3 regions of the Priestia megaterium genome follow, and region 2 is predicted to be linked to each of the others. Evidence: a T-box and tRNA genes for the amino acid it is inferred to sense, from the RefSeq annotation. Region 2 holds a T-box; the other regions hold tRNA genes.

Region 1 (9,672 bases), 2.3 Mb from region 2:
ATTGTCCGAGTCCGCAAGGCTCAAAACGGGAAGGCATTAAAAATAAATCCGTACCGGCATAAACTTTATGAGCAAGTTCCTCATTAAAACCAATAATGGCTTTTACTTGTTGCGGGTACGTATCTTCCATCTCACGGAAAAACTGCTCAAACTCGTGTTCGCCAGTTCCTAAAATAACAATTTGGGCTCCTAAGTTAACCGTCTCATGGAAAACGTGCTTGACTAAATCCAATCCCTTCTGCTGGGTTAACCTTGTAACCATCGAAATAATTGGAACATCGTTATTTTCCTCTAATTCAAGATAGCGCTGGAGCTCTTTTTTATTTTTATATTTTCCTTCAATCTCTTCTACAGAATAAGGATAAGATATAAGCTGATCTGCGTCTGGGCTATAAGCTTCTTCATCGATTCCATTTACAATCCCAATTAAATCTTGATTTCGCTGACGCAATAATCCATCTAAACTTTCTCCGTAATAGGGCATTTGAATTTCATCTCGATATGTAGGACTTACCGTGGTAATTTTATCAGCTGATACAAGAGCCGCTTTCATAAAATTAATATTCCCATAAAACTCGAGCTGGCTTGTAGTAAAATAATAATCATTTAAATTTAATAGCTCATATAAATTGCTTTTAGGGAAAATTCCTTGGAATTGCAAGTTATGAATCGTAAAGACCGTCTGGATATGATCATACATATCATAATTAGCACGAAGTAAAAATGGAATCATAGCCGTATGCCAGTCGTGACAATGAATGATATCAGGCTCATTCTCTAAAAATGGGATAGCTTCAAGCACAGCTCTGCTGAAGAAAGCAAATCGTTCAGCGTCATCGTAGTGCCCATATAAGCTATCTCTTTTAAAATAATATTCATTATCAATGAAAATATATTTAACGCCATCCATCGTTAACGATTCAATCCCACAGTACTGTCTTCTCCACCCAACCTGCACATGAATAACTTTTTCAAGCACCATTTCATCTTGATAATGTTGAGGAATGGTTCCGTACTTTGGCATGACTACACATACGTTCGTTCCTAACTTTTTTAATTCTTTAGGCAGGGCACCTGCTACGTCTGCTAATCCTCCTGTTTTAATAAAAGGTACACATTCTGATACAGCAAATAATACATTCACGACTTCATCAACGCTCCTTGAGTTGTTCCTTTAGCAATGACTCTAGGTAGACCTGACTCACCTAGCAACGTTTCATTACTTCCTATTTTCACATCTTTGTCTAAAACAACATTTTCTAATACACTATTTTCTAAAATAACGCCTTTTTGCATCACAATGCTATTCTTAACGACCGTACCTTTTCCAATTTTAACGCCTCGGAAGATAATACTATTTTCCACATGTCCTTCAATCACGCACCCGTTTGCGATCATTGAGTTTTTCACAACCGCTTTTTTTGCGTAACGAGTAGGCGGTTCATCTTTTACTTTAGTGAAAACAGGACGTTCGTTGATAAATAACTGCTTCCAAACATCTGGAGATAAAATTTCCATACTTGTTTTATAGTAGGCATCTAAGCTAGAAATCTCAGCCGTATATCCATGGTGCTCGTACTTTTCTACACGATGAGATTGTGCCATATATCGAACCATTTCTTTAATCGTATAAAAATCATGCGATTCATTTTGCAAAATATTAACTAGAATAGATTTATTAATAATATACATATTAAGCGATTTATCACCCTGCTTCATTTCAGTAATATCTGCATTTGAAGCAATATGACGCTGCAGCACGTGCTCAAAGTCAACTGTACATATCGTATAACTATTAGCAATTAATACGTATTCCTGCTTACTTCTTAAGAAATAATCAATATGATAACGGAACTGCGTGAATAGTGATGGACTCTCTAAGTGTAAATCACTTGTCATAGGAGGGAAGATAAACAATCCATCTCGCTTCCGATCCAAATCCCATTCTTTTCCTGAACCTATATGATCCATCAATGCGCGATAGCGATCACGAGGAAAAATGGCAACGCTCGAAATTCCAGAGTTCACCATATTAGAAAGCGTAAAATCGATTAATCGATAGCGCCCTGCAAAAGGAATGGCAGCAATCGATCTATAAAAGGTTAAAGGCTGCAGCGCTGTTGTGTTTGTACAAGCATCAATAATACCAAGCATTTGATTATTCAATGTCGTTCATCCTCTCTGTTCGTTAAATGCATTTAGCAACTGATTCAATCAATTCTTGAGTAACAAGAATTACTTCTTCGCTTCCTTTGGTCGGTCGAATGATAGTACCGTCTGGAACTTCAATGTCCGATGGAACAATTGCGTTTTCAATATATACGTTAGAGCCTATCTTTGCAGTAGGCATGACAACCGTTTTCTTAACTTCAGAACCTGAACCGATTTGTACACCTGGAAATAACACGGACTGCTCTACGTTTCCTTCGACAACGCACCCTTCATTTACTAATGACTCCACCACGCAGGCGTTTGGCGCAATATATTGAGGAGGCTGATTAGGGTTAACAGAGTATACTTTCCATGAAGAGTCAAATAAATTAAGCTCGTCTTTATCACATAACAAATCCATATTCGCTTCCCATAAGCTTTTTACAGTTCCTACATCTTTCCAATAACCTTGGAATGGATATGCAATTAGCTTTTTCTTTTCATCTAGTAAAAGCGGAATAACATCTTTACCAAAATCATGGCTTGAGTATGGATTGCGTGCATCCATTTCTAAATATTCTTTTAAAATACTCCATTTAAAAATATAAATCCCCATAGAAGCTAGATTATTTTTAGGACGCTGTGGCTTTTCATCGAACTCCATTACATCTAGGTCACTATTTGTATTTAAAATACCAAAACGGCTCGCTTCTTCCCAAGGTACTTCAATAACAGAAATCGTTACATCTGCTTCTTTGTTTATATGATAATCAAGCATATTTTCATAGTTCATTTTATAAATGTGATCACCTGATAGAATCAGTACGTACTCAGGATCATATTGTGTCAAATAGTTTAAATTTTCATAAATAGCGCTAGCCGTGCCTTTATACCACTTTACTCCATCTGACTCCGCGTATGGAGGCAATACTGTGACGCCACCATTCCGTCGGTCCAAATCCCAAGCGCTTCCAATTCCAATGTATGAATTGAGAACTAGCGGTTGATATTGTGTTAATACACCTACTGTTTCAATACCTGAATTTGTACAATTACTTAAAGCAAAATCAATAATTCGGTACTTACCACCAAATGGTACAGCTGGCTTTGCTAGATTTTTTGTAAGCGAACTTAGCCGACTACCTTTTCCTCCTGCCAATAACATCGCTACGCATTTCTTTTTTAACATGTTGTTTTCTCTCCCCTCGTTTTCTCTTTGCTCGTAGTATACTAATGCCAAACGGCGGAATATTCATTTCAATGCAAAAAGGTTGACCGTGAAACGATTCATCCACTGATTTTAATGCCTTTTTATTTACAATGCCTGAACCGCCGTACACTTCGTCATCACTGTTAATCACTTCAATGTACTCTGTCTCAACTGGAACTCCAACTTTGTAAGAATGATATGGATGCTCAGAAAAATTGCTAACAACTATAAAAATCTCCTGATTTTCTTTCGACTTGCGAATAAAGGAGAAAATTTGTTGATGATGATTGTTAACATCAATCCATTCAAATCCATCTGGATTATGGTCTAATTCATATAAAGGCTTGCTTCTTTTATAAATCTTGATGAGATCCTTCATATACCCGTTAAGATTGCGATGCATGTCAAAGTCATAAAGCATCCAGTCTAACTCTTCTAAATCTTTCCACTCATCAAATTGGCCAAACTCTCCGCCCATAAATAAAAGCTTTTTTCCAGGGTGTGCAAAGAAATATCCATATAGCAGTCGAAGCTGTGCAAACTTGCGCCAGTAATCACCTGGCATCTTATTAAGCAATGATTTTTTCCCATGTACGACTTCATCATGAGAAAGCGGCAAAATAAAGTTTTCGTTAAACGCATACATTAGTGAAAAGGTCATTTTATCGTGAAGATAGGGACGTCTTTCCACGCCAGCTTCCATGTACGTTAAAACGTCATTCATCCATCCCATGTTCCACTTATAATTAAAGCCTAAACCGCCCTCATACGTAGGTGCTGTAACAAGGGGCCAATCCGTTGAATCTTCTGCCATCATTAATATCGTTTCATCAGATTTAAAAACAGCTTCATTCAATTTTTTTAAGAAGCTGACAGCTCCATCATTTACTGCTTTTCCAGAAGAATTTTGCCAATAAAGCATATTAGCTACAGCATCTACTCGAAATCCATCTATGTGGAAGTACTCCAACCAAAACAAAGCGTTCGAAATGAGAAAACTTTGTACTTCAGGCTTGCCTAAATCGAAATTAGCTGTTCCCCAAACATAGTTTTCACGGTCGGGTTCTTTTTTGTATTCATAAGTAGGTTCTCCATCGAACATATACAGACCATGTTCATCCTTACAAAAATGCCCGGGTACCCAGTCTAAAAGAACGCCTATATTATTTTGATGACACTCATCTATAAAGTTCATCAACTCTTTGGGTGTACCGTATCGACTGGTAGCAGAATAGTATCCAGTTCCTTGATATCCCCAGGATCGGTCGAGCGGATGCTCAATGACTGGTAATAACTCAATATGTGTAAAACCTTGTTCAGCAATATAAGGAATAAGCTCCTGTGCTAATTCACTGTATGTATAAAGGCTGCCATCTTCATGAGTCCTCCAAGACCCTGCATGCAGCTCGTAAATACACAGTGGTCTTTCATATATATTTTGCTGTTTTTTCTTTCTACGCCAATATTGGTCGTTCCATTTGTACCCATCCAATGAGTAAACAATAGACGCAGTGTTTGGACGCACTTCACTGAAGAAAGCGTATGGATCTGCTTTTAATTTTTTTTGATTGCTTTGTGTGATGATTTCATATTTATAAATAGTCCCTTGTTCTAATTCAGGGATAAATGTCATCCAAATACCTTCTTCATTAACTTTAACCATTGAATGTTGAAAACCGTTCCATTTATTAAAATCACCTACAACGCTTACACCCTTTGCATGAGGTGCCCACACGCAAAATCGTACGCCTTCAATTCCTTCTACCGTTACCTGATGCGCACCGAAAATAGAGTAACTGCGAAATAAGTTTCCTTCGTGATACAAATGAACATCAAATTCAGTAGGCTGAACCGCTAGATTCACTTTTGCCACCCCTTTAACTTCAAACATAATATACGCACATAATATACGCTTCTTACCACTCATTCCCTTTTATAGTAAAAACATAAACCTTTTCTACAAATATAATAGAATAAATGTTCTCTAAAATTACTCTTTATTCCATACTCTTCATACTTTATTACTTTATGAATAATTCCATATGATATAGGGAAAATCCTGCTTAAAACTTACTTTTTATTCTGAAAATTCATGGTAATTATTCCTAACTATTATTCCTGTTTACTTAATCTTTAAAAAAGCGCAAATAAAAAAAAGGTTTGCATATATGCAAACCTTTTTAAGATGACCCGTACGGGATTCGAACCCGTGTTACCGCCGTGAAAGGGCGGTGTCTTAACCGCTTGACCAACGGGCCATATTTAAATTTAAAACGACTGGCGGAGAAGGAGGGATTTGAACCCTCGCGCCGCTTACACGACCTACACCCTTAGCAGGGGCGCCTCTTCAGCCACTTGAGTACTTCTCCGTATGGCTCCACAGGTAGGACTCGAACCTACGACCGATCGGTTAACAGCCGATAGCTCTACCACTGAGCTACTGTGGAATATGGTGGGCCTAAGTGGACTCGAACCACCGACCTCACGCTTATCAGGCGTGCGCTCTAACCAGCTGAGCTATAGGCCCATTATTTGGAGCGGGTGATGAGAATCGAACTCACGACATCAGCTTGGAAGGCTGAGGTTTTACCACTAAACTACACCCGCGTTACTTAAGATGGGGCGACTGATGGGAATCGAACCCACGAATGCCGGAACCACAATCCGGTGCGTTAACCACTTCGCCACAATCGCCGTCTTAAAATGGTGGCTCGGGACGGAATCGAACCGCCGACACAAGGATTTTCAGTCCTTTGCTCTACCAACTGAGCTACCGAGCCAAACAAAATGGCGGTCCCGACGGGAATCGAACCCGCGATCTCCTGCGTGACAGGCAGGCATGTTAACCGCTACACCACGGGACCACTTTGGTTGCGGGGACAGGATTTGAACCTGCGACCTTCGGGTTATGAGCCCGACGAGCTACCGAACTGCTCCACCCCGCGATGATATGAATATGATATAAATAAATGGCGGAGGAAGAGGGATTCGAACCCCCGCGGGCTTTAACACCCCTGTCGGTTTTCAAGACCGATCCCTTCAGCCGGACTTGGGTATTCCTCCGTATATTTATAACAAATGTAACTTATATGGTAGCGGCGGAGGGAGTCGAACCCACGACCTCACGGGTATGAACCGTACGCTCTAGCCAGCTGAGCTACACCGCCATATTATTCGTTACAATTATTTAATTTCATTGGTGGAGCCTAGCGGGATCGAACCGCTGACCTCCTGCGTGCAAGGCAGGCGCTCTCCCAGCTGAGCTAAGGCCCCATAAATGGTCGGGAAGACAGGATTCGAACCTGCGACCCCTTGGTCCCAAACCAAGTGCTCTACCAAGCTGAGCTACTTCCCGTTTATGGCGCGCCCGAGAGGAGTCGAACCCCTAACCTTTTGATCCGTAGTCAAACGCTCTATCCAATTGAGCTACGGGCGCTTATTAAAATGGTGCCGAGGGCCGGACTTGAACCGGCACGGTAGTCACCTACCGCAGGATTTTAAGTCCTGTGTGTCTGCCAATTCCACCACCCCGGCAGGACTTATATACGTGGAGCGGAAGACGAGGTTCGAACTCGCGACCCCCACCTTGGCAAGGTGGTGTTCTACCACTGAACTACTTCCGCGCATATATGAAATTAAGTAAAGATGCGGGTGAAGGGACTTGAACCCCCACGTCGTAAGACACTAGATCCTAAGTCTAGCGCGTCTGCCAATTCCGCCACACCCGCGTGTGAATATTAAATGGTGAGCCATGAAGGACTCGAACCTTCGACCCTCTGATTAAAAGTCAGATGCTCTACCAACTGAGCTAATGGCTCGAAAAAAATGGTGCCGGCAAGAGGACTTGAACCCCCAACCTACTGATTACAAGTCAGTTGCTCTACCAATTGAGCTACACCGGCGTGCAATCTCTGACTTAAATAGTCGATGGTGGAGGATGACGGGATCGAACCGCCGACCCCCTGCTTGTAAGGCAGGTGCTCTCCCAGCTGAGCTAATCCTCCGATATAAAAGCCTGGCAACGTCCTACTCTCACAGGGACAAAGTCCCAACTACCATTAGCGCTAAAGAGCTTAACTTCCGTGTTCGGTATGGGAACGGGTGTGACCTCTTCGCTATCGCCACCAGACATATTATATTATACACTATTATATAAAGAAAGCAATACTTTTTTCGAAAGATTTATTCTTTCAAAACTAGATAACAGTTTGCTGAGTAAAGCTTACACTTTTAAAGTTTGGTTAAGTCCTCGATCGATTAGTATCAGTCAGCTACACATGTCGCCACGCTTCCACCTCTGACCTATCAACCTGATCATCTTTCAGGGATCTTACTAGCTTGCGCTATGGGAAATCTCATCTTGAGGGGGGCTTCATGCTTAGATGCTTTCAGCACTTATCCCGTCCACACATAGCTACCCAGCGATGCCTTTGGCAAGACAACTGGTACACCAGCGGTGTGTCCATCCCGGTCCTCTCGTACTAAGGACAGCTCCTCTCAAATTTCCTACGCCCACGACGGATAGGGACCGAACTGTCTCACGACGTTCTGAACCCAGCTCGCGTACCGCTTTAATGGGCGAACAGCCCAACCCTTGGGACCGACTACAGCCCCAGGATGCGATGAGCCGACATCGAGGTGCCAAACCTCCCCGTCGATGTGGACTCTTGGGGGAGATAAGCCTGTTATCCCCGGGGTAGCTTTTATCCGTTGAGCGATGGCCCTTCCATGCGGAACCACCGGATCACTAAGCCCGACTTTCGTCCCTGCTCGACTTGTAGGTCTCGCAGTCAAGCTCCCTTGTGCCTTTACACTCTACGAATGATTTCCAACCATTCTGAGGGAACCTTTGGGCGCCTCCGTTACATTTTAGGAGGCGACCGCCCCAGTCAAACTGCCCACCTGACACTGTCTCCCGGCCCGATCAGGGCCGCGGGTTAGAATTTCAATACAGCCAGGGTAGTATCCCACCGACGCCTCCACCGAAGCTAGCGCTCCGGCTTCTCAGGCTCCTACCTATCCTGTACAAGCTGTACCAAAATTCAATATCAGGCTACAGTAAAGCTCCACGGGGTCTTTCCGTCCTGTCGCGGGTAACCTGCATCTTCACAGGTACTATAATTTCACCGAGTCTCTCGTTGAGACAGTGCCCAGATCGTTACGCCTTTCGTGCGGGTCGGAACTTACCCGACAAGGAATTTCGCTACCTTAGGACCGTTATAGTTACGGCCGCCGTTTACTGGGGCTTCGATTCAGAGCTTCTCCCAAAGGATAACCCCTCCTCTTAACCTTCCAGCACCGGGCAGGCGTCAGCCCCTATACTTCGCCTTGCGGCTTCGCAGAGACCTGTGTTTTTGCTAAACAGTCGCCTGGGCCTATTCACTGCGGCTCTCTCGGGCTATACACCCTACCAGAGCACCCCTTCTCCCGAAGTTACGGGGTCATTTTGCCGAGTTCCTTAACGAGAGTTCTCTCGATCACCTTAGGATTCTCTCCTCGCCTACCTGTGTCGGTTTGCGGTACGGGCACCTCCCGCCTCGCTAGAGGCTTTTCTTGGCAGTGTGGAATCAGGAACTTCGGTACTATAATTCCCTCGTCATCACAGCTCAGCCTTTATGATGAGCGGATTTGCCTACTCATCAGCCTAACTGCTTGAACGCGCATATCCAGCAGCGCGCTTACCCTATCCTACTGCGTCCCCCCATTACTCAAACGGCGGGGAGGTGGTACAGGAATATCAACCTGTTGGCCATCGCCTACGCTTTTCAGCCTCGGCTTAGGTCCCGACTAACCCTGAGCGGACGAGCCTTCCTCAGGAAACCTTAGGCATTCGGTGGACAAGATTCTCACTTGTCTTTCGCTACTCATACCGGCATTCTCACTTCTAAGCGCTCCACCAGTCCTTACGGTCTGACTTCACAGCACTTAGAACGCTCTCCTACCACTGACATCAAAGATGTCAATCCACAGCTTCGGTGATACGTTTAGCCCCGGTACATTTTCGGCGCAGAGTCACTCGACCAGTGAGCTATTACGCACTCTTTAAATGGTGGCTGCTTCTAAGCCAACATCCTGGTTGTCTAAGCAACTCCACATCCTTTTCCACTTAACGTATACTTGGGGACCTTAGCTGGTGGTCTGGGCTGTTTCCCTTTTGACTACGGATCTTATCACTCGCAGTCTGACTCCCATGGATAAGTCTTTGGCATTCGGAGTTTGACTGAATTCGGTAACCCGTTGGGGGCCCCTAGTCCAATCAGTGCTCTACCTCCAAGACTCTCACAACATGAGGCTAGCCCTAAAGCTATTTC
Region 2 (9,672 bases):
TATTGAGCTGGACAGAGAACAAGTCTTGATCACTTCAGGAAGTCAAAATCTGTTTTTTTTAGCTATAAATTCATTTTGCGGTACAAGTAAAGAAGGAAGAGTTAAAAAAGCATTAATACCTATGCTGCCGGATTACGCTGGGTACAGCGGAGTGGCACTAGAGGAAGCTATAATAGAAGGAATTCCTCCTATCGTCTCAAAGCTTGATCATCATACGTTTCGTTATGAATTTAACAAACAGGCATTCAAAGATAAAATAGCACAGGACCCAGATATCGGAGCTGTCGTATTATCAAGACCTAATAATCCAAGCGGCAACATTCTTTCAAAAGAAGCCGTACACTTTATATCCCAAGTATGCAAGGACTATAACATTCCATTGCTAATTGATTCAGCGTACGCACCTCCTTTTCCGGCTATGAACTTTGTTGAAATGAATCCAATTATACATGACAACATCATTCACTGCATGAGTCTTTCTAAAGCCGGATTGCCTGGAGAGAGAATAGGAATTGCTATAGGAAAAAGTGACTTCATAAAAGTAATGGAAGCATTTCAATCAAATATTTTGATTCACTCTTCTAGGTTAGGTCAGCGGATGGTGGTTAACACCTTAAAGAACGGAAAGTTACCTGGAATTTCAGCTAACTATATAAGAACTCATTATAAACAAAAACATGACTATTTAAAAAATCTTTTAACTACACATATGCCGGATGATATTCCTTGGTATTTACATAAAGCGGAAGGTTCGTTGTTTGGTTGGCTTTGGTTAGAAGGTTTGACTTTCAGTGATAACGATCTATACAATAAATTAAAAGCAGAAAACTTGATTGTAGTACCAGGCGGATCATTCTTTCACGGCAACCGGTCTTGTCCTCACAACCAGGAGTGCATTCGCATAAGTCTTACTGCTACAGATGAGGAGTTAAAGAAAGGAATTGATATTCTTTCGTCAGTAGTCAAGAAAGTATACAGTTCAGATTTTATATGTGAAACAGAAAAAATCTAATTTCTTAAAGGTTTAGAGGTGAAAAAAGCCGACCTGGTTGCTAGGGTCGGCTTTTTTGTTTAGATTAAGCAATAGGCGCATTAAAGAAAACAAACAGACATTTTTAATAATGTTTCTCTTTTAATTGGTTAACTTTATAAAGACCAGGATTTCACCGTTGTAAATTAAAGTTTTTTAGATACTTTGATGACGGTTTCTTTTTGTTTTGAGATACCTTTAACAGTACCTTCTGTTCGCTGGAAACCTTCTCCGCAAAAAGTATGACTTGTTTTTTGGACAAAAGGTTGATCTGTCTTTAAAGAGTTAATAAGCTCTCGTGCATCATCAGGCTTCATATCTTTATACCAAATACCGTCTGGGTAGGAAATGACGACGCATTTATCATGACATCTTCCATTACATCGAGTGCGAGTCGTATGTATGTATTCGTCCATCTCTTGATTAGCTATCTCAGTTCGAATCGCTTGTGTAACTTCTTCGGCTCCAACTCGATTGCAGCTGCTTCCATTGCAAATGAGAACGTGATGTTTCGTTGTACCTAAGTTCCATGTAGCCATGTTGATCCCTCCTATTAAAAGTAATGATTACGATTTATGACGTATAATGATTCCTTTTTTAGCAAAGAGGGCCCTTTACCTCATTAGAATTTTACCAGCTTGATTTTTTCACCCCAGGAAGCTGTCCCTTGTGAGCAAGTTCTCTAAATGCAATTCGCGAAAGCTTAAATTTACGTAAATATCCACGAGGTCTTCCCGTTACTTCACAGCGATTATGCAAGCGAGTAGAAGAAGAGTCTCTAGGAAGCTTTCGTAGTTCATTATAATTTCCTTGTTCCTTTAACTGTTTTCTTAACTCAGCATATTTTTCGACAAGTGCTTGTCGGTGCTTTTCTTTTGCTATTTTTGATTTTTTAGCCAAATAATCAATCCTTTCTTAAAGTCCTTCTTGAAAATCGTAATCATTACTATTTATATTTTTATATCATAAACCACTAAAGAATGAAATGCAACTCATATTTAATGAGTAAAGTTATATTTTTATATGCTGAAAAATAGTTAAAAAAATACGATAATATACAATTTCTTTTGGAACTGGATAATTTTTTGCAATGAAAGACTCTTATATTTCTGCTAGCATATGAACCACGTCAAGAAATAGCAAGGAGGCTTTTATTTTTATGATGAAAAAACTAGTAATTGCTATCGCAATGCTTATCCCGAGTTTTGGTGCAGGTTACTCAGCATTTGCTGCAGCACCCGCTCATGAACAGCACATTCAAGTAAATAAAAATGATAAAGAACTATTAGCTCGTCTTGTATCAGCTGAAGCCAAAGGAGAGCCGTACGCAGGCAAAGTAGCCGTGGCAACAGTTGTATTAAATAGAGTCGACAGCAGCAAATTCCCGGACACTGTAAAAGGCGTTATTTATCAAAAAGGTCAGTACAGCCCGGTCAGCAACGGTCAAATCAATAAACCTGCAGACAAAGGTTCAAAAAAAGCTGTAGAAGAAGCAATTAACTTCCAAGGTCAAGGAAAAGGTTCATTATTCTTCTTTAATCCTGATAAAACGGGAGATCAATGGCTGCGCCAAAAACAAGAAACAATTAAAATAGGGCATCATGTATTTGCAAAATAATAAAAAAGCTAATGGCTAGCTACGTGCTGTCATTAGCTTTTTTAGTTATGTACATAACATAAACAGTAGAACAACCTTCAAAATTAGAATTTTATGGTAAAATAAAAGAGGTCATTTGTAATTAAAAATATGAGGTGATAACTTGAAAGAGAATATGATGTTTGCTTGGATAGCTTCATGGTTAGCTCTTGTTGGTCAGCTCATTTTTTTTATGGGAGTAGCGCTTTTTACAGGGGATTGGCGCTACATGATGTGGAGTTTTATGATAAGCATAATTGTAGGTATACCTAGTATAATGGGTACCTATAAACGAAATCAGCAGCTAAAAGCATACAAAAAATAAGGAATATCGTATTGAAACGCGTTATGAAAGACTTAGAGAAATCCTCTAAGTCTTTTTTTGTTTGGGTATAAAAAGACATGAACCGTACTCCGTTCTTCTAAAAAAAGTACTTTTTACATAGTTTATCAATACAGAACATTTGATAAACACGCGGAGGAGTAAACATGAAGGAGCAGCCTAATTTTTTGTTGATTATGGTGGACGAAGAACGATTTCCACCCGTATATGAAAGTAAAGAAGTAAAAAAGTGGCGAAAAAAACATTTAAAAGCACATGAATTTTTAAAACAGCATGGAATGGGGTTTACTCGTCACTACGTCGGTTCTACAGCCTGTTCACCGAGTCGAGCTACATTGTTTACAGGGCAGTACCCTTCCTTGCACGGAGTGACCCAAACGCAAGGTATCGCAAAGAAGTCACAAGATCCTGATATGTTTTGGCTGCAGCCTAATACCGTCCCAACGATGGGAGATTATTTTAAGCAGGCTGGGTATCAAACCTTTTATAAAGGAAAATGGCATATTTCTGATGAGAACATCTTAATTCCAGGAACACATAACGTTTTTTCTAGCTACCAGATGCAAACAGGAATACCGGATCCAGAAAAAGAGCGCCTCTATCAACGGGCTAATAAGCTTGAAAAGTTTAGTTTTTCAGGGTGGATTGGTCCAGAGCCGGAAGGGAGAAACCCGCACAATTCTGGTTCATCTGCGGCCATTGGAGTGAGTGGACGAGACGAAATATATGCAGAGGAAATCATAGAGCTTATTCAACAATTAGAATATCAAAAGACTGCGCAGCCTTGGCTCATGGTAGCTTCGTTTGTGAACCCGCATGACATTGCGCTGTTCGGAGCAATCACCAAACACCTTGCTATGTTTCAGTTTTCTATTGATGAGACAATTCCGAACATCGAGCCGCCACCTACTATTAGAGAATCTTTACAAACGAAGCCTAGCGCTCAAAGCAGCTATAAATACATCTACCCAAAAGCGCTGCAGCCGACGCCAAATTCTAGTTTCTACCGGCGCTTATATTATCAGCTTCAAAAAAATGTTGATAAACAAATTTTGAAAGTCCTTCGGACTATAGAACAATCTTCGTTCTATGACAATACCATTATTATTTTCACGTCGGATCACGGTGATTTGCTTGGGGCTCACGGAGGACTACATCAAAAATGGTACAACATGTATGAAGAGTCGATTCACGTGCCGCTTCTCATTCATAACAAGCATTTGTTTCCTAGTTATCAACGTACAGACGTGCTGACTAGTCATGTTGACTTGATCCCGACAATGCTTAGCTTGGCTAATATCGATGCTTCCGCTGTTCAAAAGCAATTGCAAAAAAGTCATACGGAAGTACATCCATTTGTTGGGCGAGACCTCTCAGGAACGTTGCGAGGAGAAACATCGCTCCATAAAGAAAAAGCACCGATTTTCTTTATGACGGATGATGACCCGACAAAAGGACTTCACCAAACAAATTTTTTAGGAGAAAGCTATCCGTCAGTCGTTCAGCCTAATCACATTCAAGCGATCATTGTCGAGTTTCAATCAGCCGCAGGAAAGGAAATCTGGAAATACGCTCGATACCATGATAATCCGCAATTTCGGTCAGCACCTAACGAAAAAGATGAAGTCATCCACCGAGAGCAATATGAAAGTTACCCGGTAGATCTTACTAACCTTAAAGAAACATCGGTTCCGGATCAAATTGAAATGTACAATTTGACCAAGGATCCGTTAGAAACAGTAAATTTGGCTTACCCGTATTTTTCAACAAATGAAACAAGGAAAATTCAGCGGCAGCTTGATGTTATTCTTAAAGAACAACTCAGGAAAAAACGGATTTTTCCGCAAAGTGGAAGCATGTACCAGGAGCTTCCGTCTAAAGATAGATAAAAAATAGTTTCGACGAGTTCAAGCCAAATATTGGTGTAAGTAGAAAAAGGTATATTTAATATTTTAGTATATAAATAAAAAACTGATGATACTTGTGCTATGTTACTTATTCTGATTTGAGCAGTACTGGATTTTAATTCGTTAATAATACTTAGATAAAGCAAATAAATGCTTGTAACATCTTTCTTTTTTGCCTTTATTCTTACACAATAAAGGTAAAAACAAAAATAAAATGTAGGTGTTAATATTATAATAAAAAACTTTTTAAGCCCATATATTCTTAAGTAACTTTTCGGGAATTTAAGCATAAATTAATTCTATAACATTAAGAAATAAAAATTACTTCTTGACTTCTGTAAAATTTATACACTATAATCACTTTTAACAACTAACAAACATTATTTGGCAACGAAAAGGACATGAATTAGGTGCTGTTTTCTTCGCAGAGAATAGGGTCAGCGGCTGGGAGCCCTTAAGAAATCATCTAATTTACCACCTTAGAGCTATTGCAGGGAATGTGCATAACTGAAACTGCAATCGGTAAAACCGTTATCTTTTTTTGAGCGTAAAATGCGTACAGGTATTTTACGGAATTAGGGTGGTACCACGACCGCATTCGTCCCTTCACTAGGGATGAGTGCGGTTTTTTATGTAGAAAAAATGAATATACAAGCATTGAAAAGGACATGAATCATTTTTGGATTTTCTTTACAGAGAGTAGGGTCACTGGCTGAGAACCCTTAGAAAACGAAATGAATTTACCACCTTGGAGCTGCGGCGGGGAATGTGTATACACTGAAACTGCAACCGGTAAAACCGTTATCTTTTTAAGCGTAAAATACGTATAGGTATTTTACGGAATTAGGGTGGTACCACGGCCGCATTCGTCCCTTTATTAGGGATGAGTGCGGTTTTTTTGTTGAATAAAAACATATTGGAGGAATGAACATGTCAAAACAAATGGAAGCAGAAAAACGAAATCATCAAAAATTAGGTCAAGAACTGGAGCTGTTTATGTCGATGGAAGAAGCTCCTGGTATGCCGTTTTTCTTACCTAACGGAATGATTGTTCGAAATGAGTTAGAAAACTACTGGAAACAAAAGCATTACAAAGCAGGCTATCAAGAGATAAAAACACCCATCATGATGAAACAGGAGCTATGGGAACAATCAGGGCATTGGGAGCACTATCATGAAAATATGTATTTTTCAAATGTTGACAAACAAAACTATGCGATTAAACCGATGAATTGTCCGGGAGCCATTTTATTGTTTAACAGCAAGCGAAGAAGCTACCGAGAACTTCCAGTTCGATACGCGGAGCTCGGGTTAGTTCATCGCCACGAGCTTTCTGGCTCTTTAAACGGATTACTAAGAGTTCGGTCATTCACACAGGACGACGCTCATTTATTCGTAGAACCCAGTCAGATCGAAGCTGAGATTAGCCGCATTCTAGCGTTTATCCATGACTTTTATTCACATTTTGGCTTTGATTACAAAGTGGAGCTATCCACACGTCCTGAAAAATTTATGGGAGATATTGAAACATGGAATCAAGCAGAAAAGTCGCTTCAATCGGTGCTAAATGAAAAAGGCTTAGACTATCAGGTAAATGAAGGAGACGGAGCTTTTTACGGGCCGAAAATCGATTTTCATATTTTAGATTCCCTAGGCCGCAGCTGGCAGTGCGGAACAGTTCAGCTTGATTTTCTAATGCCAGAGAAGTTTGACTGTATGTATATTGGAGAGGACAATAAACCGCACCGTCCCGTAATGATTCACCGCGCTATATACGGTTCCGTTGAACGATTTATGGCCATCTTGATTGAACATTATGAAGGTCAATTTCCTCTTTGGCTGGCTCCTGTTCAATTTAAGCTTTTGCCTATTGCACCGCCGCATGTGGAATATGCATACAAGGTGAAACACGAGCTGGAGTCACAAGGGTATCGTGTTGAAGTGGATGATCGTATTGAAAAAATAGGTCTGAAAATTAGAGAAGCCGAAATGCTCAAAGTTCCTTATATGGCCGTAATAGGAGATAAAGAAGTAGAAAATAAATCGCTTGCTATGCGAAAGCATGGGAAGAAAAACATTGGAACAGTAAGTGTTGAAGAGGCAGCTGTACACTTGAATAAAGAAATGGATTCAAACAGAGTTTATTGAAGCCATTTACCTTGCTAAATAGAAAAATCCGATTTTTTAAGTCGGATAGTGATTCCCTTCATCTTGTCTTACACCAAAATGAAGGGAATATTGAACTAGAAGGGTATAAGATAATATATATCAGCAGTATAACTTTTGCCTTAGACAAACGCCGGTATTTTATAAAAAAAATTATCTTGTTCCATTCGAATCGTTTGTACGGGGGGAAGCTGAATCTTCATTTGACAATTTGTTCATAGGTTGCTGACCTCGCTTCTTTTTAGAAGGAGAATAAAAAAGAAATTTAAACATAAAGTACACTCCTAATGCTAGTAAAATACAGCCAATAAGTAAGTTAAGCATCTCTCTCCGCCCTTCATACACTTCAGTTTTCATCATTATAACACCCGTTAAGGTAAAACATTCATCGTTCTGTAAATAATCCCTATGTCAGGAATTTATATTTGAAGATAGGCGGCGAAAAAACTATCTGAAAATGAACCAATTTATTTTTTAGAATATTAATTTTATTCAAACTTATTATACATAATCACAATGATGATTTCTTTATTTAGTTGATAAAGCCAAAATAGATAGAGATTAAGAAATCGCTTACAAAAACTCTTGAAATATATATAATGATATTAGTATACTAATAGACAAGTTAGTAATTATTTCTATATAATTACTTCTGTATCTGAAGTAAAAACGCGTAGTCAAATAGGAAAAGACGTCATTTTTAAGTTTTTTAATGGATGAGTGGCAACAGAGAGGAGAGAGTGCAATGGGAAAACTATTTAAAAAGAAGTCAATCGAGCAATTATTAGAACAAAGTCAAAACAAATCTCTAGTCAAAACATTAGGGGCATTCGATTTGACTCTTCTTGGTATTGGAGCCGTAATAGGAACGGGGGTTTTAGTTTTAACAGGCTTAGTAGCTGCTAACGATGCGGGGCCAGCCGTTATTTTTTCTTTTATACTGGCTTCTATTGTATGCGGTTTTGCAGCGCTGTGCTATGCGGAATTTGCTTCAACTATACCTGTATCTGGGAGCGTTTACACCTATACATATGCAACCATCGGCGAAGTGGTAGCACACTTAATGGGATGGACATTGCTTTCCGTCTATTTATTAACGATGTCAGCAGTAGCAAATGGATGGTCTTCTTATTTTAATAATTTTTTAGAAGGCTTTGGTTTTTCACTCCCAAAAGAATTGATTACGATCCCTGCAAATGGAGGCCTGGTGAACCTTCCTGCTATTTGTATTACCCTTCTTATTACATGGCTGCTTTCAAGGGGAACTAAAGAAAGTAAAAAAGTGAATAATTTTATGGTGCTTGTTAAATTATTTATTATCCTTCTCTTTATTATTGTAGGGGCTTTTTATGTGAAGCCGTCTAATTGGACTCCTTTTATGCCTTATGGAATTGAAGGGGTTGTGACAGGGGGAGCGGCCGTATTTTTTGCTTTCTTAGGTTTTGATGCTTTATCTACATCAGCAGAAGAAGTAAAGAACCCGCAGCGCAATTTGCCAATTGGAATTATTAGTTCACTCGTGATCTGCACGATTATTTATGTAGCGGTATGCCTTGTTATGACAGGGGTTGTTTCTTACAAGGAACTGAATGTTCCAGAAGCAATGGCCTATGTTCTTCATTCAGTAGGACAAAATGCAGTGGCAGGAGTTATTGCTGCAGGAGCTGTCATTGGGATTATGGCTGTTATTTTCGCCTACATTTATGCAGCAACACGAATTTTATTCTCAATGAGCCGCGACGGCTTGCTACCAAAAGCATTTGCTAAAACAAATGAGAAAACGGGAGTTCCGACTCTCTCCACTTGGCTAGTAGGAATTATCGGAGCGTTAATTTCAGGATTTATCGATTTAAAAGAACTTGCGAATTTAGCAAATATCGGAGCCCTTTTAACTTTCGGTATGGTGGGCGTCAGCATTATCATCTTACGCAAAACGCACCCAACTTTAAAACGTGGATTTACAATGCCGTTTGTCCCGGTTTTACCAATTTTATCTGTATTATCTTGTTTATTTTTAATGATTAATCTTCCTAAAACAACATGGCTATATTTTAGCATATGGATTGTGCTTGGTATATTTGTGTATATAGGTTATTCTCGTAAACACAGTCGATTAACAAGTAAAGAAATGAAAAAAGCGAGTTAGAAGCAGAAAAAGAGCCTTTCATCCAAGAAAGGCTCTTTTTTTGCTTTTTGTTCAGTTGTTAGACAGTTAGGACGATTGTTCACTATGTTTTTTGCGTGTTTCCACAATAAACAGACAAGTGCTAATAACAAAAGCCGTTCCTACAAAAATGGCGCCAACCCAAGGAAGTGAAGTAAGTCCCATATGGTTAATAATTACGCCTCCGAAAAAGGCGCCAAAAGCATTTCCTAAGTTAGCAAATGAGTGATTCGAAGTAGAAGCTAAAGCAGGTGCTTCCTGTGCTAAGTTCATAATTTTCACTTGAATACCAGGCATTACAGCAAATGCTGCTGCTCCCCAGAAAAACAGCGTGATAATCGCGGCTGTTGGGCTTTTGACAGTAAACGTAAAAATAGTCAGCACAATACAAAGAAAAGCAAATATACCTACAACCGAAGGCATTAA
Region 3 (9,672 bases), 1.7 Mb from region 2:
GTGAATTTCTAAAATGGTTGGAGATACATCGTTGGCAGCAGCAGCTTTTACGACCCAACTGTGGATATGTATACCGTCCGTGGCAGTCGCGCAAAAAGATTCTGCTTCCGTTAACTGCACATGCTTTAAAAATGAATCATTAACGTTTGTCAGCTTCACTAGTTCCTCTGTTTTTAAATTTAAAGAATAAAGATCTCCCGGATGTGTAAATGTACTGATTGCTACGATAGCTTCCTCATCGTTGGGAAGAACAGATACCCCGTATACGTGAGCATTATCCATAAGCACAGAGTCTAACTTTCCATTTACATTTCCTTTATATATGCCTACAGAACCCTTTTCACTTACGACAAAATAAAATTCTTCCTTACTGCTCCACATAATTCCCGCTGCGGTTCTTCCAAAGTGAAAATCTCCTGCTACCATATCTCCTATTTCTAAGTCTATACCTGCAGTGATACAAGCTGTTTTTTGATTGGAGACCTGATAAATATATATGTCATTCATTGAAGCCGATCCATATGTACGTTCATTTCCAATGTAAGCTATGTATGACCCATCTGGTGACCACGAAACTTGATGAAAATATCCTGTTTCTGCTGTAATAGATGTTAACTTTTTACTATCACGATGCAAAATAAACACGTCCATGGTTAACGATAAATCCGGATTCTCTCCTCGGCTGCTGCAAAATACAATTGAATTTGCATCAGGGGCCCAGCATCCTACAGAGTGATGATAAGGTCCATCCGTTAAAAACGTCACTTCTTTATTTTTAAGTTTAACGACCGCAACTTGCGTATATTCACCTTTTAAATAGCCGCTAGCATCGGATTTATACAACAAACGTTCCACTTCGTATGGCTGAGGATGCTCATGATTTTGTTCAACTCTTACAGCTTTTTCTTCTACTTTTGTAGAAAACATAATTTCGTCACTATAAGGAGACCATACGGGATCACTAACGCCTTTTTCACAATCTGTGAGTGCTTCTGCTTCCCCGCCTGTCGCTGCTAATAGATAGAGCTGAACGGTTTGACTGCGATCTGATAAAAAAGCAATCCACCTGCCGTCAGGAGACCATGCAGGAGAGTGATTATTTCCTTTATAATACGTCAATTGCTTTGTTTTTTTTGTTTCAAGATCTAACATAAACAGCTGCGTCTCATAACCGTTTTCTATTTTTTTCGTTTCTCGAACCGTATAAACTACACTTTTTCCATCTGGAGAAATCTGAGGGTTATACACAGACTTCAATTCATACAAATCCTCTACCGTTACCGTACGCTTTTTTACATGATTCAATTTCTTCGCCCCCAAGGATTCATTTTTAAACCAAATAGCCAATCGATAAAAACGAAAGTAGCGTTTCCCTCTTACTTTATCATTTCTAAAAATAAAAATCTAAAAATTTAGAAAATTAGTTGTTTTTTCTTCTTTTAATCTATATAATAATAAAAAGGGTGCAGAGGTGATGAGGTATGAACAATGAAAAATCGTACACGGAAATGATGAAGTCCCTCGCTCGCAAGAAAAAAGTAATTGATACTGTGAGTATGTTGGATGTTTATATCGAAATGGTAATTGATGAATCGCTTTTTAAGCGTCAAAAAGAACTGTTAGAAACAAACATTAACACGGCATTAGATCAACGTGATGAAACTGCTTTTTATGAGCTATCAGCACAGTACCAATCCTTACTTCAAACATCTACTTAATATTTCAAGAAGTTCATTCATGTTAATGATTTATATGTACGTTTAACAGGCAGAACCTTTCTTCTCAGGAAGAACAGCTGTCTGTTAAATCGTGTTTACTACATAAAAAAAGATTCTTACAGATGTAAGAATCTTTTTTGTTAGGATTTTTTCTATGAGTGGAAGTAAACAACCGTTCCACTCATAGATTTTTTGTTATTTATGCGCCTGAAACTGCTCTTCTTCTGTTGAACCTTTTAAAGCTGTTGTAGAGGAAGTCCCACCGGAAACTACTTGCGCCACTTCATCAAAATAACCCGTTCCTACTTCACGCTGATGTCTTGTAGCAGTATATCCATTTATTTCACTAGCAAACTCTCTTTCTTGTAACTCTGAATAAGCTGCCATTCCTCTTGTTTTATATCCTCGTGCCAGTTCAAACATGCTGTGATTTAAAGCGTGGAAGCCAGCAAGCGTAACGAATTGGAATTTGTAGCCCATTTTTGCGATTTCTCTTTGAAACTTTTCAATCGTTTTCTTATCTAATTTTTTCTTCCAGTTGAAAGATGGTGAACAGTTATAAGCAAGCATTTTACCTGGGAATTTTTCATGAATAGCATCTGCAAATTTTTGTGCCTGTTCCAAGTTTGGTTCAGACGTCTCACACCATACTAGATCAGCATATGGCGCATATGCTAAGCCACGAGCGATAGCTTGATCGATTCCGGCTCTCGTGCGATAAAACCCTTCAGCGGTGCGTTCACCTGTAATAAACTGGCGATCTACAGGATCAACATCACTTGTAATTAAATCAGCGGCATCAGCATCGGTACGAGCAATCAGAAGTGTTGGAACACCCATTACATCAGCAGCTAAACGAGCAGCAATCAAGTTTTTCACAGCTGTCTGAGTTGGAAGCAATACCTTGCCGCCAAGATGACCACACTTTTTCTCAGATGACAATTGATCTTCGAAGTGTACCGCAGATGCTCCTGACTCAATCATTCCTTTCATTAATTCAAATACGTTCAACTGTCCTCCGAACCCTGCTTCTGCATCTGCTACAATTGGAGCAAAGTAATCAATATCTCCTTCTCCTTCTAAATGCTGAATTTGATCGGCACGCTGCAGCGCTTGATTGATTCGTTTCACAACATGCGGCACGCTGTTTGCTGGATATAGACTTTGATCAGGATACATATTTCCTGAAAGGTTTGCATCTGCAGCTACTTGCCATCCACTGAGATAAATGGCTTTTAACCCTGCTTTTACCTGTTGTACTGCTTGATTTCCTGTTAAAGCTCCTAATGCATGAACGTATGGCTCTGTTTTTAATAAGTTCCAGAACTTTTCGGCCCCTCTTCTAGCAAGCGTGTGTTCAATATCAATGGATCCTCTCAGTCCAATGACTTTTTCTGCAGAATATGGACGTTCAATTCCTTTCCAACGCTCATCGCTTTTCCAGTTCTCTTCAAGGTTTTTTACACGAATCTCTTTCATTCTTTATACCCCCTAATGAATTTAAAATTCTATATTCATAAAAATATAAAACGCAGCAGTGAGAATATGTCTGTTTCATGATGAAGTAAATTAGCAGTTTGCCATAGTGTTAGTAAGAACGTAGATGAAATAAGTAAATAGTTGAAGGACATGTAGTAAGACTTTGCTGAGGTGAATATACGCTGATAAGTTTGACTGCTATCTTTTCAATCACAAATAACTATTACTCCCTATTGTTATAAAACAGTTTTTATTTTACATACGTTATTATATAACAGTACTTTCGAAAATGAAACCTCCTTTTAGAATTTTTTTCCTACTCGCAAGGAGGCTTTTCTATTAATACCTACGTATAAAAGGCTTCATATATCCTTTACTTTTTCTTATATCACTTATTCATTTCTTTCATACTTCTCAACAAATGAAATTCTTTCCAATATTGTTGGATGACCATATCGAAAAATTTTCACTAAATACGGCGGATTCACCTGGGACAGTCCTGATTTTGTTAAATCCTGAAATGTTTTAATAGCAGCTTGTTTATCTCCTGTTAAGTCCATGGCGTACGTGTCAGATTGAAGTTCATGATGACGCGACTGCATATTTGTTAAAGGACTTACAGCAAATGTGAGCACAGAAAAAATAAGTAGAATAAGCGGTAATGAATTTAAATCACTAAGAGAAGTGATTTTTAATGCTTTCCCCCATCTCTTAATCACAAAGCTAGCAAAATGTTTCGTTAGCCATAAACCTACAATCGATAAAACTAAGGCTGAAGCAATCCCTACATAAATATGTTTCTTCACATAGTGACCCATTTCGTGCGCCATGATAAACAAAATTTCACGTTCCGTCAATTTATTAAGAGTAGTATCCCATAACACAATTCTTGAATTAGAACCTATTCCCGTTACATATGCATTGAGAGAGTTCGTTTTTTCAGACATGTTTACTTCATATACATGCTTAGCAGGTATATGAGCTTCATCTGCTAAATGCAAAATTTTCGTCTCCAGCTCTTTATTCTTTAATGGATAAAAATCGTTATATAACGGATCGATAACCACTGGTTGAATAAACGTCAAAAATAGCGTAAATGGAATAGATACTAGCCACGCATACAGCCACCATCTTTTTGAAAACTTACGAATGAATGCATATAACACAGCAATCACTAAAAACATCGTGGCATAGTTCACCCAAAAATCTGTAAAAAGATCTTTCATCCATCCTTGGAAAGGTTGCGTCGTAATATGGTAAGCCGTTGAAAGCTTATAGCTAATCCAGTCCATAGGAAAAGAGTAGATCAGCAGCAGAACAGATAACCAAAATACATAAATAGCAGTTTGGAGAAGACTGAAACGACTGACGTCTTTAGACCACTTATTCACTTTCTTAGACACACCTAACACTAAAATTAAAATAAACCCTAACCACTCATATGGAATTCGGATAAAAAAGAGCGCATCTCTAATCTTTGAATATTTTTCGGTTAACATAAGTTCTCTTGCATTCATAAACGTAGCCGGATCCACGCTGGTACCTTTTAATGATTGTGGAATAGAGGTGTCACTTATATAAAATAAATACACCCATATACAAGCTGCATACACAAGAAAAACTCCGATGGACCACAAAACAATTTTTTTCACGCATTCCCCTCCTTTTGTACAAACAGTATTCTGTTATTACTATTGTAGGTTTTTTTTCGAAATTTAGAACAAGCGTTTAGAGATGTGCTATAGGAAATGCAAATTGTGAAGAGAAAATCATAGAAAAACGAAAAACAGAGTTTATTCTTTTGTCTAAACTCTGTTTACAAACAAAAAAAGCAGTTTGCATATGCAAACTGCTTTTGAGATGACCCGTACGGGATTCGAACCCGTGTTACCGCCGTGAAAGGGCGGTGTCTTAACCGCTTGACCAACGGGCCAGTATGGCTCCACAGGTAGGACTCGAACCTACGACCGATCGGTTAACAGCCGATAGCTCTACCACTGAGCTACTGTGGAATATGGTGGGCCTAAGTGGACTCGAACCACCGACCTCACGCTTATCAGGCGTGCGCTCTAACCAGCTGAGCTATAGGCCCATTATTTGGAGCGGGTGATGAGAATCGAACTCACGACATCAGCTTGGAAGGCTGAGGTTTTACCACTAAACTACACCCGCGTTACTTAAGATGGGGCGACTGATGGGAATCGAACCCACGAATGCCGGAACCACAATCCGGTGCGTTAACCACTTCGCCACAATCGCCGTCTTAAAATGGTGGCTCGGGACGGAATCGAACCGCCGACACAAGGATTTTCAGTCCTTTGCTCTACCAACTGAGCTACCGAGCCCCAAACAAAATGGCGGTCCCGACGGGAATCGAACCCGCGATCTCCTGCGTGACAGGCAGGCATGTTAACCGCTACACCACGGGACCACTTTGGTTGCGGGGACAGGATTTGAACCTGCGACCTTCGGGTTATGAGCCCGACGAGCTACCGAACTGCTCCACCCCGCGATGATATGAATATGATATAAATAAATGGCGGAGGAAGAGGGATTCGAACCCCCGCGGGCTTTAACACCCCTGTCGGTTTTCAAGACCGATCCCTTCAGCCGGACTTGGGTATTCCTCCGTATATTTATAACAAATGTAACTTATATGGTAGCGGCGGAGGGAGTCGAACCCACGACCTCACGGGTATGAACCGTACGCTCTAGCCAGCTGAGCTACACCGCCATATTATTCGTTACAATTATTTAATTTCATTGGTGGAGCCTAGCGGGATCGAACCGCTGACCTCCTGCGTGCAAGGCAGGCGCTCTCCCAGCTGAGCTAAGGCCCCATAAATGGTCGGGAAGACAGGATTCGAACCTGCGACCCCTTGGTCCCAAACCAAGTGCTCTACCAAGCTGAGCTACTTCCCGTTTATGGCGCGCCCGAGAGGAGTCGAACCCCTAACCTTTTGATCCGTAGTCAAACGCTCTATCCAATTGAGCTACGGGCGCTTTATATGGAGCGGAAGACGAGGTTCGAACTCGCGACCCCCACCTTGGCAAGGTGGTGTTCTACCACTGAACTACTTCCGCTTATTAAAATGAGCCATGAAGGACTCGAACCTTCGACCCTCTGATTAAAAGTCAGATGCTCTACCAACTGAGCTAATGGCTCTCTATGGCTGGGCTAGCTGGATTCGAACCAACGCATGACGGAATCAAAATCCGTTGCCTTACCGCTTGGCGATAGCCCAATAAAATGGTGGAGGGGGGCAGATTCGAACTGCCGAACCCGAAGGAGCGGATTTACAGTCCGCCGCGTTTAGCCACTTCGCTACCCCTCCGATATAAATGGTGCCGGCAAGAGGACTTGAACCCCCAACCTACTGATTACAAGTCAGTTGCTCTACCAGTTGAGCTACACCGGCACGGTGGTGGAGGATGACGGGATCGAACCGCCGACCCCCTGCTTGTAAGGCAGGTGCTCTCCCAGCTGAGCTAATCCTCCAAATATCATACACAACATTAAATGTGTATATAAGTTTTTTACAAATGAGCCAAATAAAAAACCCCTAGACTCTTTTACAAGAGCATAAAAAGGGGTCTTATTCATTGCCTGGCAACGTCCTACTCTCACAGGGACAAAGTCCCAACTACCATTGGCGCTAAAGAGCTTAACTTCCGTGTTCGGTATGGGAACGGGTGTGACCTCTTCGCTATCGCCACCAGACAAGAGATTGCTCTCTCAAAACTAGATAACAATTTGCTGAGTAAAGCTTACGCTTTTAAAAGTTTGGTTAAGTCCTCGATCGATTAGTATCAGTCAGCTACACATGTCGCCACGCTTCCACCTCTGACCTATCAACCTGATCATCTTTCAGGGATCTTACTAGCTTGCGCTATGGGAAATCTCATCTTGAGGGGGGCTTCATGCTTAGATGCTTTCAGCACTTATCCCGTCCACACATAGCTACCCAGCGATGCCTTTGGCAAGACAACTGGTACACCAGCGGTGTGTCCATCCCGGTCCTCTCGTACTAAGGACAGCTCCTCTCAAATTTCCTACGCCCACGACGGATAGGGACCGAACTGTCTCACGACGTTCTGAACCCAGCTCGCGTACCGCTTTAATGGGCGAACAGCCCAACCCTTGGGACCGACTACAGCCCCAGGATGCGATGAGCCGACATCGAGGTGCCAAACCTCCCCGTCGATGTGGACTCTTGGGGGAGATAAGCCTGTTATCCCCGGGGTAGCTTTTATCCGTTGAGCGATGGCCCTTCCATGCGGAACCACCGGATCACTAAGCCCGACTTTCGTCCCTGCTCGACTTGTAGGTCTCGCAGTCAAGCTCCCTTGTGCCTTTACACTCTACGAATGATTTCCAACCATTCTGAGGGAACCTTTGGGCGCCTCCGTTACATTTTAGGAGGCGACCGCCCCAGTCAAACTGCCCACCTGACACTGTCTCCCGGCCCGATCAGGGCCGCGGGTTAGAATTTCAATACAGCCAGGGTAGTATCCCACCGACGCCTCCACCGAAGCTAGCGCTCCGGCTTCTCAGGCTCCTACCTATCCTGTACAAGCTGTACCAAAATTCAATATCAGGCTACAGTAAAGCTCCACGGGGTCTTTCCGTCCTGTCGCGGGTAACCTGCATCTTCACAGGTACTATAATTTCACCGAGTCTCTCGTTGAGACAGTGCCCAGATCGTTACGCCTTTCGTGCGGGTCGGAACTTACCCGACAAGGAATTTCGCTACCTTAGGACCGTTATAGTTACGGCCGCCGTTTACTGGGGCTTCGATTCAGAGCTTCTCCCAAAGGATAACCCCTCCTCTTAACCTTCCAGCACCGGGCAGGCGTCAGCCCCTATACTTCGCCTTGCGGCTTCGCAGAGACCTGTGTTTTTGCTAAACAGTCGCCTGGGCCTATTCACTGCGGCTCTCTCGGGCTATACACCCTACCAGAGCACCCCTTCTCCCGAAGTTACGGGGTCATTTTGCCGAGTTCCTTAACGAGAGTTCTCTCGATCACCTTAGGATTCTCTCCTCGCCTACCTGTGTCGGTTTGCGGTACGGGCACCTCCCGCCTCGCTAGAGGCTTTTCTTGGCAGTGTGGAATCAGGAACTTCGGTACTATAGTTCCCTCGTCATCACAGCTCAGCCTTTATGATGAGCGGATTTGCCTACTCATCAGCCTAACTGCTTGAACGCGCATATCCAGCAGCGCGCTTACCCTATCCTACTGCGTCCCCCCATTACTCAAACGGCGGGGAGGTGGTACAGGAATATCAACCTGTTGGCCATCGCCTACGCTTTTCAGCCTCGGCTTAGGTCCCGACTAACCCTGAGCGGACGAGCCTTCCTCAGGAAACCTTAGGCATTCGGTGGACAAGATTCTCACTTGTCTTTCGCTACTCATACCGGCATTCTCACTTCTAAGCGCTCCACCAGTCCTTACGGTCTGACTTCGCTGCACTTAGAACGCTCTCCTACCACTGACATCAAAGATGTCAATCCACAGCTTCGGTGATACGTTTAGCCCCGGTACATTTTCGGCGCAGAGTCACTCGACCAGTGAGCTATTACGCACTCTTTAAATGGTGGCTGCTTCTAAGCCAACATCCTGGTTGTCTAAGCAACTCCACATCCTTTTCCACTTAACGTATACTTGGGGACCTTAGCTGGTGGTCTGGGCTGTTTCCCTTTTGACTACGGATCTTATCACTCGCAGTCTGACTCCCATGGATAAGTCTTTGGCATTCGGAGTTTGACTGAATTCGGTAACCCGTTGGGGGCCCCTAGTCCAATCAGTGCTCTACCTCCAAGACTCTTACAACATGAGGCTAGCCCTAAAGCTATTTCGGAGAGAACCAGCTATCTCCAGGTTCGATTGGAATTTCTCCGCTACCCACACCTCATCCCCGCACTTTTCAACGTGCGTGGGTTCGGGCCTCCATTCAGTGTTACCTGAACTTCACCCTGGACATGGGTAGATCACCTGGTTTCGGGTCTACAACCACATACTAAACGCCCTATTCAGACTCGCTTTCGCTACGGCTCCGCCTTATCAGCTTAACCTTGCATGGGATCGTAACTCGCCGGTTCATTCTACAAAAGGCACGCCATCACCCGTTAACGGGCTCTGACTACTTGTAGGCACACGGTTTCAGGATCTCTTTCACTCCCCTTCCGGGGTGCTTTTCACCTTTCCCTCACGGTACTGGTTCACTATCGGTCACTAGGTAGTATTTAGCCTTGGGAGATGGTCCTCCCAGCTTCCGACGGAATTTCACGTGTTCCGCCGTACTCAGGATCCACTCAAGAGGGAACGAAGTTTCAACTACAGGGTTGTTACCTTCTTCGACGGACCTTTCCAGGTCGCTTCATTTACTTCGTTCCTTTGTAACTCCGTATAGAGTGTCCTACAACCCCAAGAGGCAAGCCTCTTGGTTTGGGCTAATTCCGTTTCGCTCGCCGCT

Evidence for each region. The T-box of region 2 lies ahead of thrS (threonine--tRNA ligase). A T-box ahead of a tRNA ligase gene usually reads a tRNA of that ligase, here a tRNA-Thr.
Region 1: it has a tRNA-Thr gene. The T-box ahead of thrS (threonine--tRNA ligase) is inferred to sense a tRNA for this amino acid. The anticodon was not compared.
Region 3: it has a tRNA-Thr gene. The T-box ahead of thrS (threonine--tRNA ligase) is inferred to sense a tRNA for this amino acid. The anticodon was not compared.

What each region holds. Positions count from the first base shown of each region.
Region 1 covers NZ_CP023317.1:4,652,779-4,662,450, forward strand. Annotated here, with positions in the region: gene glgA (glycogen synthase GlgA) at 1-1,144, opposite strand, end outside; gene CEQ83_RS23790 (glucose-1-phosphate adenylyltransferase family protein) at 1,141-2,166, opposite strand; gene CEQ83_RS23795 (glucose-1-phosphate adenylyltransferase) at 2,189-3,340, opposite strand; gene glgB (1,4-alpha-glucan branching protein GlgB) at 3,291-5,252, opposite strand; tRNA gene CEQ83_RS23805 (tRNA-Glu) at 5,548-5,619, opposite strand; tRNA gene CEQ83_RS23810 (tRNA-Ser) at 5,640-5,730, opposite strand; tRNA gene CEQ83_RS23815 (tRNA-Asn) at 5,734-5,808, opposite strand; tRNA gene CEQ83_RS23820 (tRNA-Ile) at 5,812-5,888, opposite strand; tRNA gene CEQ83_RS23825 (tRNA-Gly) at 5,895-5,968, opposite strand; tRNA gene CEQ83_RS23830 (tRNA-His) at 5,980-6,055, opposite strand; tRNA gene CEQ83_RS23835 (tRNA-Phe) at 6,066-6,141, opposite strand; tRNA gene CEQ83_RS23840 (tRNA-Asp) at 6,150-6,225, opposite strand; tRNA gene CEQ83_RS23845 (tRNA-Met) at 6,230-6,306, opposite strand; tRNA gene CEQ83_RS23850 (tRNA-Ser) at 6,332-6,424, opposite strand; tRNA gene CEQ83_RS23855 (tRNA-Met) at 6,452-6,528, opposite strand; tRNA gene CEQ83_RS23860 (tRNA-Ala) at 6,559-6,634, opposite strand; tRNA gene CEQ83_RS23865 (tRNA-Pro) at 6,640-6,716, opposite strand; tRNA gene CEQ83_RS23870 (tRNA-Arg) at 6,721-6,797, opposite strand; tRNA gene CEQ83_RS23875 (tRNA-Leu) at 6,807-6,895, opposite strand; tRNA gene CEQ83_RS23880 (tRNA-Gly) at 6,910-6,984, opposite strand; tRNA gene CEQ83_RS23885 (tRNA-Leu) at 7,008-7,089, opposite strand; tRNA gene CEQ83_RS23890 (tRNA-Lys) at 7,104-7,179, opposite strand; tRNA gene CEQ83_RS23895 (tRNA-Thr) at 7,188-7,263, opposite strand; tRNA gene CEQ83_RS23900 (tRNA-Val) at 7,290-7,365, opposite strand; rRNA gene rrf (5S ribosomal RNA) at 7,375-7,490, opposite strand; rRNA gene CEQ83_RS23910 (23S ribosomal RNA) at 7,599-9,672, opposite strand, start outside.
Region 2 covers NZ_CP023317.1:2,334,023-2,343,694, forward strand. Annotated here, with positions in the region: gene CEQ83_RS11700 (valine--pyruvate transaminase) at 1-1,012, shown strand, start outside; gene CEQ83_RS11705 ((2Fe-2S) ferredoxin domain-containing protein) at 1,177-1,569, opposite strand; gene rpsN (30S ribosomal protein S14) at 1,661-1,930, opposite strand; gene CEQ83_RS11715 (cell wall hydrolase) at 2,190-2,648, shown strand; gene CEQ83_RS11720 (hypothetical protein) at 2,791-2,991, shown strand; gene CEQ83_RS11725 (sulfatase family protein) at 3,156-4,898, shown strand; T-box leader at 5,565-5,793, shown strand; gene thrS (threonine--tRNA ligase) at 5,847-7,064, shown strand; gene CEQ83_RS11735 (hypothetical protein) at 7,236-7,439, opposite strand; gene CEQ83_RS11740 (amino acid permease) at 7,828-9,228, shown strand; gene CEQ83_RS11745 (MFS transporter) at 9,295-9,672, opposite strand, start outside.
Region 3 covers NZ_CP023317.1:587,904-597,575, reverse strand. Annotated here, with positions in the region: gene CEQ83_RS03215 (S9 family peptidase) at 1-1,305, opposite strand, end outside; gene CEQ83_RS03210 (IDEAL domain-containing protein) at 1,482-1,718, shown strand; gene aceA (isocitrate lyase) at 1,914-3,197, opposite strand; gene CEQ83_RS03200 (M48 family metallopeptidase) at 3,590-4,849, opposite strand; tRNA gene CEQ83_RS03195 (tRNA-Glu) at 5,059-5,130, opposite strand; tRNA gene CEQ83_RS03190 (tRNA-Asn) at 5,135-5,209, opposite strand; tRNA gene CEQ83_RS03185 (tRNA-Ile) at 5,213-5,289, opposite strand; tRNA gene CEQ83_RS03180 (tRNA-Gly) at 5,296-5,369, opposite strand; tRNA gene CEQ83_RS03175 (tRNA-His) at 5,381-5,456, opposite strand; tRNA gene CEQ83_RS03170 (tRNA-Phe) at 5,467-5,542, opposite strand; tRNA gene CEQ83_RS03165 (tRNA-Asp) at 5,553-5,628, opposite strand; tRNA gene CEQ83_RS03160 (tRNA-Met) at 5,633-5,709, opposite strand; tRNA gene CEQ83_RS03155 (tRNA-Ser) at 5,735-5,827, opposite strand; tRNA gene CEQ83_RS03150 (tRNA-Met) at 5,855-5,931, opposite strand; tRNA gene CEQ83_RS03145 (tRNA-Ala) at 5,962-6,037, opposite strand; tRNA gene CEQ83_RS03140 (tRNA-Pro) at 6,043-6,119, opposite strand; tRNA gene CEQ83_RS03135 (tRNA-Arg) at 6,124-6,200, opposite strand; tRNA gene CEQ83_RS03130 (tRNA-Gly) at 6,207-6,281, opposite strand; tRNA gene CEQ83_RS03125 (tRNA-Lys) at 6,291-6,363, opposite strand; tRNA gene CEQ83_RS03120 (tRNA-Gln) at 6,368-6,442, opposite strand; tRNA gene CEQ83_RS03115 (tRNA-Tyr) at 6,449-6,532, opposite strand; tRNA gene CEQ83_RS03110 (tRNA-Thr) at 6,541-6,616, opposite strand; tRNA gene CEQ83_RS03105 (tRNA-Val) at 6,621-6,696, opposite strand; rRNA gene rrf (5S ribosomal RNA) at 6,803-6,918, opposite strand; rRNA gene CEQ83_RS03095 (23S ribosomal RNA) at 6,982-9,672, opposite strand, start outside.